Regions from separate parts of the Shewanella sp. M-Br genome, predicted to be linked through region 1. Evidence: predicted binding sites of a transcription regulator. Region 1 holds the regulator's gene; the other holds the start of a gene.

Region 1 (8,151 bases):
TCACAAGAATGACTTTTAGTGCCTAAAGGAGAATATGACTATGATAAGCAAAAATGTGTTAGTAGCCTTGAGTTTAAGTCCTGTCATCATGGTGACGGCTGTACAAGGAGTGCCGATGAAAGCCGAAGTGACCACAGGAGGTGCGTCGATAGAACTGCGCGCCGCAGGCAGTTTAAAGGCTGCGATGAGTGATATTATTGCTGCTTATCAAGCACAGTCGCAAATGAGTGTTGTAGCGCAATATGCGCCCTCAGGTTTATTGTTAAAACGTATTCAAGAGGGCGAGAAAGTCGATATCTTTGCCTCGGCGAATATGAAACATCCACAGGCATTAGTGGATTCGGGTCAGGGCGAAGCGGTGCAAATGTTTGCCCGTAATCAACTCTGCGCTGTTGCTCAAGACACAGTTCAGGTGACGAGTTCGACGTTACTCGATACCTTGTTAGATCCTAAGATTAAAGTCGGCACCTCAACCCCGAAAGCCGATCCCGCGGGTGATTATGCCTGGGCCGTTTTTGCTAAGGCCGAAGCGGTAAAACCCAATGCGAAAGCTGCGTTAGAGACCAAGGCATTACAACTGGCGGGCGGCCCTGAGAGCGTTAAACCGCCTAAAGATCGCAACCCCTATGGCTGGGTGATGGAAAACAAGCAAGCGGATATCTTTTTAACCTATTGCACTAATGCTGTGCTGGCTAAAAAAGAAGTGCCGAGTTTACAAATCATCGACTTACCGCAGGAGCTCGCCGTGGGTGCCGACTATGGTTTACTGGTTTTACAAGGCGCTAATACTGCCGCTAAGCCGTTAGCTGAGTTTATTCTATCGACAAAAGGCCAAGCGATTTTGAGCAGTTATGGTTTCCAACCTCCGGCAAAATAGCCTTCTTTAGTTTTCCTGCGGGATAAAAAACGGCACCTTTGAGGTGCCGTTTTTGTTATTAGCTCAAACTGTTAAAGCGTTAGTTCATCAAGTAGATCGTCGCTAACCCGAGGAAGGCGAACAGGCCAACCACGTCAGTGACTGTGGTGAGCACCATACCGCCGGCGAGGGCAGGATCGATTTTAAGTCTTTTTAAAATCAATGGAATACTCGCACCTGCAAGCCCTGCTACTGTCATGTTGATCAGCATGGCGCTACCAATTAATCCCGCCAGTGCCATATCATCCTTCCATAGCCACACGGCGACAAAGACTAAAATAGACCACATCAAGCCATTGAGAAAACCAATAGATAGCTCTTTACCGATAAGCCAGCGGGCGTTGCTTTGGCCGATATGGCCTAAAGCAATACCACGGATCACGAGCGCTAAGGTCTGATTACCGGCAACACCGCCCATGCTAGGGACAATCGTCATTAGGATGGCGATAGTGGCAAATTGCTCAATAGTGCCTTCAAACATATTGCTGACCGACGAGGCAAGCAGGGCGGCGAATAAGTTTATAGTGAGCCAGAGCGAGCGACGTAGGGTACTTTTTAGCACAGGACCAAAAGTATCTTCATCTCCGTCCATCCCCGCCATACCCATCATGGAATGTTCAGCATCTTCGCGGATAACATCGACTACGTCATCGATTGTGATACGCCCGAGCAGCTTACCATCACAGTCGACGACAGGTGCCGATACCCAGTCATTGCGTTCGAATTTCTGCGCGACTTCGCTGTCGGACATGCTCACCGGAATACTTTGAATATTGGGATCCATGATATTGCGAATTGTGGTGCTTGGCGCGCAAGTCAGCAGATCTGCCAGCCTAACACCGCCAAGGACTTTGTCCTGTTTGTCGACCACATATAAGGTATCTGTGGTGTCGGGTAGGTTGCCCCTTTGCCGAAGATAGCGCAGCACCACATCGATATTCACATCGGGTCTTAAGGTGACTGTATCCGTATTCATCAAGCTGCCGGCGGTCTCATCTGGATAAGATAGGGCTTGTTCTACCCTCAGGCGATTTTGCTCCGTCATCGACTGCAATACTTGTTTGTAAACGGCGTCGGGAAGACTTCGCAGAATATAGGCGAGATCGTCGGTGTCCATGCTTGCTGTCGCTTTCGCGACTCGCTCAGGGCTCATGCTGCGGATCAGTGGGTCTTTGAGTTCTTCACTCAACTCATCGAGTATGTCGCCTATTTGTTCCTGATCGATGAGCTGCCACAATACTTGTCTGGCACTTGGCGGTGATGATTCTAAGATCAGCGCGATATCTGAGGCGGCCATTTTTTGCAGCATATTACGCACATGCACGAACATGCCGCTGCTAAGCGCTTGGTTTAACTGGTCAAGACTATGTCCGGTGTGATCGTTTTCTGCATTATCTACGGGCATTTGTCCTCCATTGTGCGGCAAATTGGTTTGAGATCTTAGTGTTGGGCTAGGATTTTGCGGTGACTAAGCGTCAGTCGATGACATAGATTAAGACGGCTAAGGTAAGGTTAAGGCCAGCGCAATGACCGCTAGTGTAATCGCCTGTGGCTTGTATCGTCGAGCGACAAATGTTTTGCCATGTGTGAATGGCAAGTTTTTAAAACTAGACATGAAGTGAAACTAACGATGAAGTGCTTAGTGTGAAGTGAAACTAACAGGCTTCGTCAAACTTAGCGTCGATTAAGGCACAAATGGCATCGAGAGCCGGCTCTGCATCTGGGCCTTCGGCGATAAGCTTGATGGTTTTACCCATGCCAGTTTCAAGCATCAGCAAGCCAAGCACACTGGCGGCCGATGCTTGTTTATCGCCTTGGATTAAGGTGATGGTCGCATCAAACTCGGAAGCCAGTACCACCAACTTAGTGGCGGCACGGGCATGTAAACCGAGCTTATTACAGATGGTTATCTGACGTTCAAGCTTTGGCATTGTTGAGCTCTCGATGACGGGCATAAACTTTATGTTTACCGTTACTAAAGCGTTTTGCCAATTGCTCTGCGACGTAAACTGATCTGTGCTGTCCACCTGTGCAGCCAATGGCCACAGTTAAATAACTGCGATTGTTACGCTCGAGGTGCGGCAGCCAAGTCTCCAGTAAATTTTCTATTTGCCAGATGAACTTATTGACCAGTGGTTGGCGATTTAAGAACTCAGCCACGGGTTCATCTAAGCCAGTCAATGGCCGCAGCGCCAACTCCCAGTGGGGATTGGGCAGAAAGCGTACATCGAACATAAAGTCGGCTTCGGTGGGCATTCCGTGCTTAAAGCCAAAGGACTCGAAGTTGATCACGAGTTCTTTATCGACACTACCAAGGAGAATTTGTCTGACTTGGTCGCTTAAATCATAGATATTCAAATTCGACGTATCTATGTAGTGATCGACCAGTTTTGACATAGGCTCGAGCAGTTTCCCCTCCAGCTTTATCGCTTCTTGCAAAGAGACTCGGCTCTTCGACAAAGGATGCAAACGGCGGGTTTCGCTGTAACGCTTGAGCAGAATTTTATCGCTGGAGTTAAGGAAGAAGCTCGTTAACTCAGTATCTGGAGGTAGGCTAGCGAGTTGTTTCACTAAGACCTTATCCTGCTCAGGCATGTTACGCACGTCGACACTGATGGCGACGAGATCGTTACTGCCTTTGAGTTGCTCAAGCAAACTGCCAATCAATGGCAAGGGAAGGTTATCGACACAATAATAGCCGAGATCTTCGAGTACCCTAAGGGCGACAGATTTGCCTGAGCCTGAGCGGCCCGACACTATGACCAGTTTCATCCAGTGATTACCTGATAGAGTTCCGTTTCATCATGCGTCTTGCGTAATTGCTTTAATATTTGCTTGTCGCTCAGCTTTTCGGCCATGCAAGACAAGGTACTTAAGTGCTGCTGACATTGGTCTGCAGGCACCAGTAGTGCAAATAAAATATCAACAGGTTGCTTATCGATAGCATCAAATGCTATCGGCTCTTCACACTTAATTAGTATGGCAATGGGCTGATCTATATCGGCTAGTCGACCATGTGGAATGGCGATGCCGTTACCTATACCTGTGCTCCCCATCTTTTCGCGCGCCACTAGGCTTTCGAATATCTCTTGAGATGAGAGGGTCGGGTACTGGGCAGCGACTAAGTCGCTGATGAGTTCCAGTACCTTTTTCTTGCTGCCCGGAGTGGCGCAGGTAGTGCACTCCGGCCGCAGTATGGTACAAAGTTCCATTATTAGTGTTTTGTTAACTTCTCTTTGTGTTTAATAACCTGACGGTCAAGCTTGTCAATCAGGGCGTCTATAGCGGCATACATGTCAGCATGCTCTGAAGTTGCAAAAACTTCACCACCTATGAGGTTTATTCTCGCTTCAGCAATCTGTTGCATTTTCTCAACATTGAGCACAACGTGCACATTATTGATCTGTTCGAAATGGCGTTCAAGTTTTGAAAACTTTTCTTCTACATATGCACGTAACGATTCGGTAATTTCGACATGGTGTCCACTTAGGTTTATTTGCATAGAAACGTCCTCCGATATCCACTGTAGGTTATAAACTTTTACGCTGATTAGAAGGTGGAATAAGCATAGCCTCTCGGTACTTCGCAATGGTTCTGCGGGCTACGTTGATCCCTTGTTCTGCCAGAAGTTGTGCCATCTTACTATCGCTTAATGGTTTTTTCTGGTTTTCCGCTGCCACCAGTTTCTTTATAAAGGCTCTGATTGCTGTGGATGAGCACTCACCACCATCGTCAGTCCCGACGTGGCTAGAGAAGAAGTATTTTAGTTCAAAAAGTCCCTTAGGGGTATGCATGTATTTTTGAGTTGTGACCCGTGAGATGGTGGACTCATGCATTTCTACCGCTTCAGCAATATCGTTAAGCACCATAGGCTTCATGGCTTCTTCACCATACTCAAAGAAACCTTGCTGATATTGCACTATGCAATTAGCAACTTTAAGCAAAGTGTCGTTACGGCTTTCTAGACTCTTAATAAACCATTTAGCCTCTTGCAGATGGCCGCGAATAAATTGGCTATCGGCTTGGTTTTTTGTGCTGCGTGCCATAGAAGCATAATGTTGATTTACATTGATTTTGGGCATGCAGTCAGGATTAAGCTCAACGACCCAGCGGCCATTTTTCTTCGACACAGACACATCTGGGATAACGTATTCGTCATTATTGGGCGTGATCAACAAACCTGGGCGAGGATTGAGGGTTTGGATGAGTGCTATACCATCCCTTAATTCATCTTCTTTTAATTTAGTCTTACGCATCAACAACCTAAAATCACGGGCGGCGATCAGATCTAAATGATCTTTGATCAGCATACGGGCGTTTTCTAGGTTGGGAGTATCAGCGGCGAAATGCGACAGTTGGATCAGCAGGCATTCACTTAAATCGCGGGCGGCAACGCCTATGGGATCAAAATGCTGAATGCGCTTGAGTACGGCTTCGACTTCGTCAAGCTCAACTTCAGGATTGCCCATGGCTTCGAGAATTTCTTCAGTGCTTTGGGTGAGATAGCCCTGATCGTCGATTGCATCAATAATGGCGGTGGCAATGGCTAAATCGGTTTCAGAAAACGGCGTGAGGTTTTTTTGCCATTCTAAGTGTTCGTACAAACCTTCACTGGTCTCGCCTTGGAAGGGCATATCGTCTTCACGACTGCCGCCGGGGCCTGAGTTTGGGGAGGCGGTAAACACTTCATCCCATGTGGTGTCCATGGGGAGCTCATCGGGCATGGATTCTTTGGTTAGCGACTCTGCCGTGTCTATGGTGGAGCTGTCTTTTTCTGGTGGCAGAGTGCTAGATTCACTGAAATCCGTATCGGATAGCGTTTGGTTTACAGGGGTTTTAGTGGCGTCGAATTGATCCTCTTCCAGCTCGAGAAGGGGATTAGAATCTAATGCTTGCTGGATCTCTTGCTGCAGTTCTAATGACGACAGTTGCAACAGACGTATGGCCTGTTGTAATTGTGGCGTCATGGTTAACTGTTGACCCAGTTTGAGCTGGAGTGACGCTTTCATGTTACCGCTGATCCCTACGTTATTATTGTTGGATGAGGTCGCTTATTATTATCTTGAGTGAAGCCCAATGGCGGTATAAATTGCCTCCATTGGCTTCGCTCGATTAACTATAGCCTGAATTGTTCACCTAAGTACACAGCCCTAACTTGCTGATTGTCTAAGATCTCTGCTGGAGTTCCTTCGGCAATCAGGTTTCCGTGACTCACAATATAAGCATGTTCACATACATCTAATGTCTCGCGGACATTATGGTCTGTGATCAGTACGCCAAGGCCGCGACTTTTGAGTTGTTCGATAATCTTCTTGATGTCGATAACTGAAATAGGATCGACGCCGGCAAACGGTTCATCGAGCAAAATGAACTTAGGATTAGCGGCTAAAGCCCGCGCAATTTCGACGCGACGACGTTCGCCACCCGACAATGACATGCCTTGGCTGTCACGGATGTGGGTGATATGAAACTCTTCGAGCAGATGTTCTAGTTCTTCTTCTCGTTCTTCGTTTTTAAGTTCTTTACGAGTTTGCAGTACGGCCATGATGTTGTCATGAACAGTTAGCTTACGAAAGATACTGGCTTCCTGCGGTAAGTAACCTATGCCTTTGCGGGCACGCAGATGCATAGGATCTGCGGTTAAATCATCATCGTCGATAAAGATATGTCCCTTATCGCTCTTCACTAGCCCGACAACCATGTAAAAGGTCGTGGTTTTACCTGCACCGTTTGGACCGAGTAGGCCAACGACTTGACCGGTTTTTACCGTCAGACTGACGTCTTTAACCACTTGGCGACTCTTGTAACTTTTCGCCAGATTTTGTGCTCTTAAGGTGATTTGGGTCATTTAGAGTCCTGCTTTTTCACAGGTTTATCCGCTGGAGCATCTGATTTAGCATCATCTTGATAGTTTTCTGGCTGAATAATAGTGATCACGCGATCGTCACCACTGCCAGTACTCTCGGCCATCAATTTCTGTTGAATCATGTTATAGCGGATTAAATTGCCTGTAACTTGGCTACCCGCTTGATCTAATGACGCCATACCTTTCAGTGTTAAGGTGCGGCTTGCCATATCGTAACGAATTTCTTTCGCGCTGGCCGATGCAGGACGGCCATCGTCTAATATCTGGCTATACGTAGCAGGGTTGCCTGTGGCGACTAAAGTTTTGCTATTTTCACCTTCAGCGGAAAATGCACGCAGTTCATTTGCTTGGATTTTTATTGAGCCTTGGGTAACTTCAACCGGACCAAAGAAGATGATCTGGTTGTTTTTGATATCCGCAGTTTGGCTCACAGCTTTAATTTTGACTTCTTGCTTTAAGTCGCCCACTTTCGCGAAAGCACTCATGCTCATAATTAGCATTAGGCTGGCAAGTAATACGTTATTTTGCTTCATATGTTCCTACTACCTGACTGGTCAATTGCACTTCTTGCGCGTTGAGGTCGGCATAAAGGCCTTGGCCTTGAATATTAAAATCTTTCCCTGTGACGTAAATGGTGCGGTCAGAGGTCATTATCATCGTATTGAGATCGAGTTCCAGATAACTGGTGGACAAGGTCTGGATCGGTTCTTCTGGGCTAATGGCATCAATAATAACATTGTTTTCTAATACAACCTTGCCCGTTTCCTTGTTTAGCTTGCCCTGATCTGCTCTGAGTTGCCATTGTGCTTTACCTTGGTCTGGATAAACAAGATAAACAGGTTGAGTAAAGTAAGTTTGATTCGTTGAATCATAATGTTCCATGTGTTTCGCCGTCACACGGCTATTGACTAGCCCTTGTTCATTGAACTCAACACTGCGCAGATCTTCAACGATGAAATCTGGGGTATTTTGATCTTTTACTCTGTTATCGGTATCACCGCTGTGTTTGTTCTGGACCTGCCAGTAAAGCGCTAGTGCAGTTCCAAAAAAAGCGATAATCGCGAGTGTCACACGACTCATATACTCATTCCATGGGCCGAAGTGAATTTATTTTGACTTAGGAGTAACAGATCTGTGAGTTCACGCAGTGCACCGTGGCCACCATTGAGCGTAGTCACAAAATGGGCGTATTGGCGTACATAGGGGTGGCCGTCAGCAACACTGACCGCTAAACCGACGACATTCATCACTGGCAGATCGACAATATCATCACCGATATAAGCCACTTCTTCTGGGGTAACACCATAGAGTGCGAGCAATGCTTCATAGGGCTCGAACTTATTGTCTACGCCTTGGTAGATATGGGTAA
Region 2 (8,151 bases), on a different contig from region 1:
GGGATTATTTCCGCATTCTTTCTGGCTATTTCCGCAATCCTGCAATGCGTTTCGGGATTGTTCTTGGATTAATGCGGTAATTGGCTTGCTTTGTGTGTCAGTGGCTCCACTGTGGCGTGTTTGGGCTTGGAGCGCATTGGTTTGGGTTTGGTATAACGGACGAATGGTTTGTTCGGCTCGTTTACAAAATACACCGCCCATAAGTTGAGTGTATAAAGCCCAATTGCTGCTGTCGGCCGCTTGGCGAATGGCTTCTATCCAATCAAGTGACGGATCTTTAATTGCGTCTAGGCGTCTTAATTCGCGCCAAGGGGTTACACCAACGCCACCGATTTGTTGAAACTGCCGTATGCCCCAACAGGACGCCCATACTTTTATCCTGATTGCTGAGCTTGAGGCATCTTTGCCGTAGCTGTCGTATTCGATGCCTTCACCGTCAATATTCTTGTAGATGTATTTCATTATGTAGCCAGTGGCAGAACCTTTGGCTGGATCAATATATTCCACTTTGAAGCGGCGCTCCTTTGCGCCTTGCTCATCACCATCTTCCTCTAAGCAATAGTGTGTGAAGGTATCGACTAAGGTTTGCTGTTGCTCACTTGGGACAAATAACAGTAAGTGCCAGTGTGGGGTGCCGTCATGGTGTGGCTCTGCTACCCGAAAACCGAAAGGGGTGACTTGTTCACGGGCAAGGGCGGCACGAATGCGGGCAAAGGTGCGATTTAAGTATTCTTGGGCATCGAGAGGGGTTGCGCCATTCCAATTGGGATTTTCATCGCCCGTTCTGGCAAAACAGCGATGGTATTTAGACGGTGTAGTCATGGTTAAGAATAGGGCGCTATAGCCCATTTCTTTGGCGTAATCTTCAAAGCCACGGATGCGAACCATCAACTCGGCCTTGCGAATGGCGGGATTAGAGACATTGAGTTTGGATAATTCGGCAAGACTTGCACTATAGCCGTGTTCGTTGGTGGCTATGGTGTTTTCTAATAGCTGTTGATTGCTCTGCCATTGGGTCTGAAAATTGCTGACGGTAATGTTACTGGCATAAATGCCTTTTTGTTTACTGACCAAATTGAGTTCCCGTGAAATGGTTTCAATTTGCAGATTGCGCTGTTTTCTTAATTTCCGTTTCCACCAAATTTCATCGCCAGCGCGGGCGAGTACGCCATAGACTTGGGCAAGCTCAAAGTCATCAAGTGTGTCCAACTTAAGATGGTTGATAATTGTCTCGCTCAGTTTTGGCGGCTTAATGCTATAGCACGCCATGTAATGCAATAGCATGTTGTAAATAGTGAGTAATCCCTTACCTTCTGCTTGCGCTGCAATCTGTATACAGCGGCGGGCGTGTTGCTTTGCCTTTGCGCTTATATCTTGCTGCTCAATATTCACATGGTAGAAATGTTTATCCTTACCCATAACGGCGGCAATGCGTTTAGTCAGGTGTAACACGCTTAGATTGGCCTCACGGCGGTTTGGCTTCTTACGATATTGCCGCATAATCGCTATACGATGAGGCGAGGGTAGGCCATAGAGTTTACTGTCTAGCCAGTGTTTATCGTGTTCATGGACATTAAGCATATGCCTTTACCTCGTTGTTAGTCAGTAATTGCTTACCTCGCTCGTTAAGCGTGAGCTTTTGCCAACGAATGCCCATCTCAAATATTGTGCTTTCTGTGAGTAGCCCTTCACGTTTTAACCGAAACAAGGTGCGTTTTTGAAAGTGACCGTTAAAGGTTTCAATACCGTCAACCTTGCCAAAGTCACTGCAAATTTCTGAACATAGGAAAAGGCTATTGCCCTTTAAGAGCCATTGGGCAAATTCCTGTTGTTCATCGGTGAGTTTGGGCATGGGGATAGAAGGGGAGGTCATCATTATTTCACCTCCCCGTTATGTAATGGAACAGTTTGCTTTTGGTCAGTGGCTTTTAAGGTGTACCCGTTAACAGAGTCAAAGCTTGTTAACGGGTACACCTGTTCGATTTCGGTCTCTGTACCCGTTAACGGGTACTTGGACTCGTTATATAACCTAATGGTCTCTAGGGATTGTTGAAGTGTGTGGTCGATCATCGCCAATTGAATGATGACGCAAAACAAGAAACCGAATTTAAAGAGTGTGATCATAAACCCTCCCGTTAATGAAGGATTCAACATCACTTTGGCGATACTTAACGCTGCGGCCTACTTTAACGAAGCGCAACGGGTAGCGGCCAGTACAGCGCCAAACGGATAGAGTGCCGATGGTGACGCCGAGAAATTCGGCGACCTCTGTCGGACTAAGTAATAGATCGTTCATGGTAACTCCTGATTAAAGTAGATTTGTCAGGAGTTAAGATAATTGTGAGGGGTTAGGGTGTATGCGTTTGTCAGGCTCAAAAAGGTGTTTCTCACCCTGAGAAACACCTTTCTACTGATTACAATTTCGAGATTACTTTTTGGATGTTGAGCATTTTTTCAACACGTTTAATAACTTGTGTTTGTAGCTCGGATGGTAATTGAGGAAGGGTAATGCCTTCATAACCATCAACGTATACGGGGCCATCAAAATCATGCTCCCAAACTTCACCTGTATATGAGTTAACGAGGTGCATATCATCCATTTCGAGGTCAATACCATTCGCTTTGGCAAACCCTAACCATGAATGTTGTTTTATAAGATCTGTTTCGGACTCAACTAATTCTGCTAACTGTCCTCTATAAGGTTCTTGAAAGGTCGCTAAGATTTCCCACTGAGTGATAAATTCCGATTGTTGTTCTGATAACTCATTCTCATCTAGCCCCCATAGATCAATAGCTAAATTTTTTATAAACCCAGCATTTACTCGGTAACAGACGGATTGCTTAATACTTGTAACTGCATGGGACGATATGAGTTCTTCGATATTGGGTACAGGTAGATCAGTAATTGAATGCATTTTTACAAAGGTATCTAGCGCCTGTCTCGCAGGTACCAATTCAGCGAAATTATCAGCCCATTTCTTTTGAGCTTCCCCTAACACTTCGCCTGCAAGTTGACGTTGATACCAGTGTTCACTGGATTCCCCCTGCGTGACACTTGCGTAGTGTTCAACTAACAGTAACAACTCTAAAAGCTGAGAATCTTTAACCCCATTATTTGAAGCATTTTTTAGAGCTACAAGCATTGAAGGGATATAGATTTTTAATCCTTCAAAATAAAAATACTGCTCATTAAGCTCAATGTTACTTTCTAGGTAGCTAAGAACTTGGCGATTAATCAGTGTGGGATTGACTGAGTTTACTGAATCCAATTCACAAGTCACTATCAGAGATAATTCTTTGCTGGTCTCATGATTTACTCCCATAGAAATAGCTCTCTGAATGCAGCGATCATTTGCTTCATCAGAATTAGGCTTTTCTAGCTTTGTACTTACATCAGAATTTTTCAGCGCTGCAAAACTCTTCTGCCCGTAATAGGCCGCAATTAACTCGAATATTTGCGCTCGGCTGATTTTGCATTTAGCTAGAGTTTTAGCTTTGTTGTGAATGTTGTGTGCGTGGTTAGATAGTGAACACATAAATAGACTCCGCGGTTGAGTGCGAATTGCATTTAAGCATTACCACATGCGATTACGGCGAGGCTTCTCAACCTAGTCATTTATGTATATTGGGTTTAATTCAAAAGAGGGACTTTCGTCTTGGTGCCTGTTTTCACTCGCATGTAAGTGAGGCGGGCGCCTATGACGAATTTATATTAACTAGTTGGCAGAATCAAGTTTTGCTGCGTTCCTTTTTATCGGCATCTAAAAACCAGCGATATACCGTCTGAAAACCTTGATACTCACTGGAGAATGGATGCTTAATATCGTTGGCATATTGGTTAACAATATCAAAAAGTCGTTCTGCTGCTTGCTTAGGATTTCTTGAGGGCTTTTCTAAATAGAGCTTAAGTGCAAAGTCTTTACGCTGGCGGTTTTTTGAGTGACGTTTATCTTGCCCCTTCTTGGAATTGTTGCCCGAGGTTTCGATTACCCCTTTGTGCCTTGTTATATCACCACAGAGTGATTGGTAGCTGTCGTTTTCAATGATCAATACGTGCTGTGCAAAAAGGCGACTTAGTAGATTGGCTGCTTTGGTCATTCCAGCCATGTGGCACGCCATCATCGCTTGCATAAACTCAGCTATGGCCTCTGGTTGGCTGTTGAGTAAGTTTATTAATACAGCTTCATCTTCATCACTAGTGTCCGATGACAGCGGAAAATTGGCATTTGCGAACCATCGTACATAGTCCATATCGATCTGAGATTCATTGCTCGATGATGAAGATAGCATTTCAATAAATAGCTCCACCATTTTCTGCTGTTCTTCACTAAGGATTTTCTGACTGTCTGGAATTTTTGCCAGCTCTTTTGCGACCGTATCTTCAGTTGTGCCTTTGGGGAGTTTGCTGGATAGTTCAGAGGGTGAAGTTATGGCGCGAAATACTTCATCCATACCTTCAAACATTTTGTCTTTATCTGGAGAGTCAGGGAGAGCGATGAGGACTTTCAAAAATTCGGGTGGTTCGGAAATTGAATATTGCTCGATGATCCCTTCGAGTGTTTGAGTGAACTTTTCTTGCGATGAAGTTTCCGTCATAAAGCTATTTTCCCTGTTCGTTAACTCATAGGGAAAAGTATTAGAAATAGGGTTAATTGTCCATAACTGAGATGAACAGGGCAAAAGGGGGATTTTTTAAAATGTTACGAAAAAAATTCTAAAAAACGTCATTCCTATGGCGGCACATAGGCGGCACAGGATTTTTTGTTTTTCATAACTTATTGAGTTATAAGTATAAAAAGTGACTTATGGTCTCTCCACAGGGACTCGAACCCCGATCGGCCGCTTAGGAGGCGGCTGCTCTATCCTGTTGAGCTATGAAGAGACGACAGTGATTATACTGGTTTTATCTTTGATTAAAAGGCTTATGATTTAGTTGCTTAAATCTTAAGCGCTATGTCGTTTATCTGTACATTGTAGGCGGCATTTTGGTCTACAAGTACTGCGGTGGCACTTTCTTCGCTTACTTGCTCAATTTTTACCGTTGCACGACTTTTGGTCGCGACGGCGCGCATTTCATTGAGTCTATCGGGTAAGTTTTGTTGTAATACTACTTGGAATTTATCACCGACACGAATGCCATGTTTACGGCCTAGATTTAATATAATCCTGTCTGCTTGTCGGCTAACGACTTGGCCAAGTAATGGCCTGCAATTAAGTGTGCTGTCTAAATCTCGGGTAGCCTGCAATATTAATTGAGTAATACTTTTTCCATAGGAGGAACGCCAGAATCTATTACTGTTGGGAGCAATGATAGCCTGTTCTTCAAATTCCCATGGGGCCGATGTGCTGTAGCTTTTGCTCCAGACCTCTTCGCCACTGATCCCATGATAGAGGCTGAGTTTGAATTGAAATTGCCTTAGCGGAGCTTCATCCCAAAATCCTAAGAAGGTGGGTTGTACAGGCTCTATCGATATATCAATGATCTGCGGTTGAAGAATATATTGGCTGTCGGTAATTTCACTGAGCCAGCTTGGGAGTCGATAACCGCGAATATCCACTAGGTCTTGTTCAATATCGAGTCGCTCGTTAGCATGGATGTGACTAAAGCCAGTTGAAGAGTAATCTTCTATAGTGTTCCCTAACGCCTCTGAAATAACCTCTTCAAAGCCTGAAAGTTGTCCATATCTAAGCTGAGAACGATCTTTTATTTGTGTTTGAGGTATTAAAATAGCGGCCTTTAATTGGCCATTAGGACACTGTTGTGTTGGATCATCATTTAGATCGAGGCGTAGGGATACATATATTTTATTTCCCTGAATTTGCTCGCTTACGAGTTGGATGTTTATGGCTTGGGCGTTACGATTTATCGCAAAGTTATTTTGTGTGAGGTTACCATTAGAGGTTTGTTGCTCGCTGGATATTTGAATACCTGTGCTTAAAGTCGCATAGCTAACAGCTTGATTAATTGCTTCTTCCCTTGCTTGAGCTGTATTACCATTGATAATAGTTGCTTCTCCGCTGGCTTCTATCCATTCGGCTCTGGTGGGCAAAGAAAGTAGTAAAAGGCTCAAAATGATGAGCGAAGCTGAACCTGGTATGTGCATCAATTCAATCCTTATCGCTAAGCTAATGGCGATATTACCAATCGAGCCAGTTTTCTGACTCTTAATCTAATATGTCAATAAAGCAAATTTCGTGCCTGAGTATGAGAACTTTTGATAAAGTTTCCAGCGTTACAGTCGATATACTGCGTAATAGAAGAATATTGTCGGACTGAGGTTAATATTGGTCTGAAGATTGCTGGTTTTTGTTACTCATTAAAAATTTGAAGCTTAGAAAGTGAGTCACTTGACTGCCAATGCACCCATAGATGAGGTAAATCCAATGCTAAAGCGTGTGATTATTCCCTTAACATTGATAATGTTAGGTGGATGTGTAGCTAAACCGGTTACGCCGCCCAAACCGAGTTTAGTGGATGGCAATGGGTTGCCGCCAACGGCAGTGATTAACCATTTAGCACAGCGAATAGTGACTGAGCTCGTTAAGCAAAATGATGCTTTGCGTTCTGATCAACCTATCGTAGTTGCAACACCAGTATTAGTGGGCGATTTGAATGGCACTAATGCGTTAGCGCAACAGTTACAGCAAGGATTAATGACGTCGCTCCATAGCTTTCAGTTTAATGTGGTGGATTTAAACTTAGCTGATGGCTTGAGAGTCACATCTGACGGGGATTTTATTTTGACGAGAGATTGGCAAAAATTGTCGAAAGATCTTCCTGTTGAACATCTTGTCGTTTCGACTATGAGCGTAGTAACCAATGGTATGGCGATCAATACTCGGATTGTGAACATTAGTAACAATCGCGTGGTATCGGCATCTCAAACTTTTGTGACTCAAAAAGAGTTGGCAAACTACATGCAGCCTTCGGAGCAAATTGTGTCACAAAATGGCATCTTATATCGTCAGGCGAGTCCAGGTATGAATGAAGTGCGTGTTTTAGGAGATGGAAAATGAAACGCTACCTTTTAGTTATTGTGGCGCTAATGCTAACTGGCTGCGCTGCTAAAGATAGATATGTGCAATGGGAAGATGTGCCGCCGCCGAGTTTTCCTAAGTTAACGGCTATAGGATATGCGCCGTTAGCGACTCAACCTGCTAAAGAGCAATCACAAAGAGTGTTGATGGCTATGCAGGCATCAAAAATTGTGGCTTATCGTGAATTAGCGGAACAAGTTTATGGGCAGAAAATAACGGCAAACAGCAGTGTCAGTGATTGGATGTTGACGGACGATAATGTCAAAGCGTCAGTTTCTGGCGTGATCCGCGGCGCACGAGTCGTTAAGAGTTATCCAGCAGGCGAGCATTATGTCACTGAGTTAGAACTTGATTTTTCACAGGTTTGGGCGCTTTATCAACAACAGAACCGTCCACAACGAGTGAAGGAAGTGACGTATTTCTAGCGTTATTGAATGTATGTTCAACAGCATGTATTGAGCCGCGTATTTACGCGGCTTTTCTTTTTGTACAAGACATTAATATCTAATCAGAGCTTAGAAAAGGGAATGCTAAGTGGGAGTGATGCGCTTATTAGGCCTTTAAATCATTGCCTAAACTTGAGATAGTCGAGGTCTTGCCTTTATCGTTATAGGTGAGGCTGGAGGCGTTTCTGCTGGCTTGTAAAGCTTGAGCAAAGCGATTTAAACTCGCTAAATTCATCTCAATTAAACTAGCATTTTGTTCGTTTAATTCTTTGCATTCAGTCAATGCGTCTTTGATCTCGGCCATTTTATGCACGAGTTCGACTTGCTGAGTGAGTAGCGATTTATCACTGTGTTTTGCCAGAATATCATCATTAGTCTTTAGTTCTTTGAGACATTGCGATTTTTCGTTAGCAAGGGAAAGCAGTAAATCGGCGTTTTGGTCAACCAAAGCGCCTTTTTCCTTGAGTATGATTTGCTTAAGAACAGCCAAATGGGCGTGTTGTAGATCTACCAGTTTAGCTATTTCAGTCATAGTTACTCTTTATTTAAGTCATTAAGTTCGGCTTCAAAACTTGCAATATTGGCAGCCAACTTTTCAGGGTCAATTTTATAGCGACCTTCGGCAATAGCTTGTTTGATTTCTGCTACTTTCTTTTGATCAACTTCA

What was found. Region 1 encodes sigma-54, which starts transcription at its own class of promoters, with help from an activator protein. Its sites were predicted from a motif close to GTTGGCACGNNNNTNGNNT; they were not measured.
Region 2: AAA952_RS17005 (flagellar assembly protein FlgT) is a predicted target of sigma-54. The motif match lies at 6,185-6,203, and genes of this name have one in related genera.

What each region holds. Positions count from the first base shown of each region.
Region 1 is NZ_BJBV01000010.1:51,433-59,583, forward strand. Features, by position in the region: gene AAA952_RS10145 (molybdate ABC transporter substrate-binding protein) at 41-877, shown strand; gene mgtE (magnesium transporter) at 957-2,321, opposite strand; gene AAA952_RS10155 (HPr family phosphocarrier protein) at 2,572-2,847, opposite strand; gene rapZ (RNase adapter RapZ) at 2,834-3,688, opposite strand; gene ptsN (PTS IIA-like nitrogen regulatory protein PtsN) at 3,685-4,128, opposite strand; gene hpf (ribosome hibernation promoting factor) at 4,131-4,418, opposite strand; gene AAA952_RS10175 (RNA polymerase factor sigma-54) at 4,447-5,925, opposite strand; gene lptB (LPS export ABC transporter ATP-binding protein) at 6,033-6,764, opposite strand; gene lptA (lipopolysaccharide transport periplasmic protein LptA) at 6,761-7,315, opposite strand; gene lptC (LPS export ABC transporter periplasmic protein LptC) at 7,302-7,862, opposite strand; gene kdsC (3-deoxy-manno-octulosonate-8-phosphatase KdsC) at 7,859-8,151, opposite strand, start outside.
Region 2 is NZ_BJBV01000021.1:60,228-68,378, reverse strand. Features, by position in the region: gene AAA952_RS17040 (replication endonuclease) at 1-1,581, opposite strand, end outside; gene AAA952_RS17035 (hypothetical protein) at 1,574-1,876, opposite strand; gene AAA952_RS17030 (hypothetical protein) at 1,876-2,124, opposite strand; gene AAA952_RS17025 (helix-turn-helix domain-containing protein) at 2,108-2,296, opposite strand; gene AAA952_RS17020 (hypothetical protein) at 2,415-3,536, opposite strand; gene AAA952_RS17015 (hypothetical protein) at 3,730-4,596, opposite strand; tRNA gene AAA952_RS17010 (tRNA-Arg) at 4,807-4,882, opposite strand; gene AAA952_RS17005 (flagellar assembly protein FlgT) at 4,938-6,104, opposite strand; gene AAA952_RS17000 (FlgO family outer membrane protein) at 6,385-7,017, shown strand; gene AAA952_RS16995 (LPP20 family lipoprotein) at 7,014-7,463, shown strand; gene AAA952_RS16990 (flagella synthesis protein FlgN) at 7,591-8,016, opposite strand; gene flgM (flagellar biosynthesis anti-sigma factor FlgM) at 8,019-8,151, opposite strand, start outside.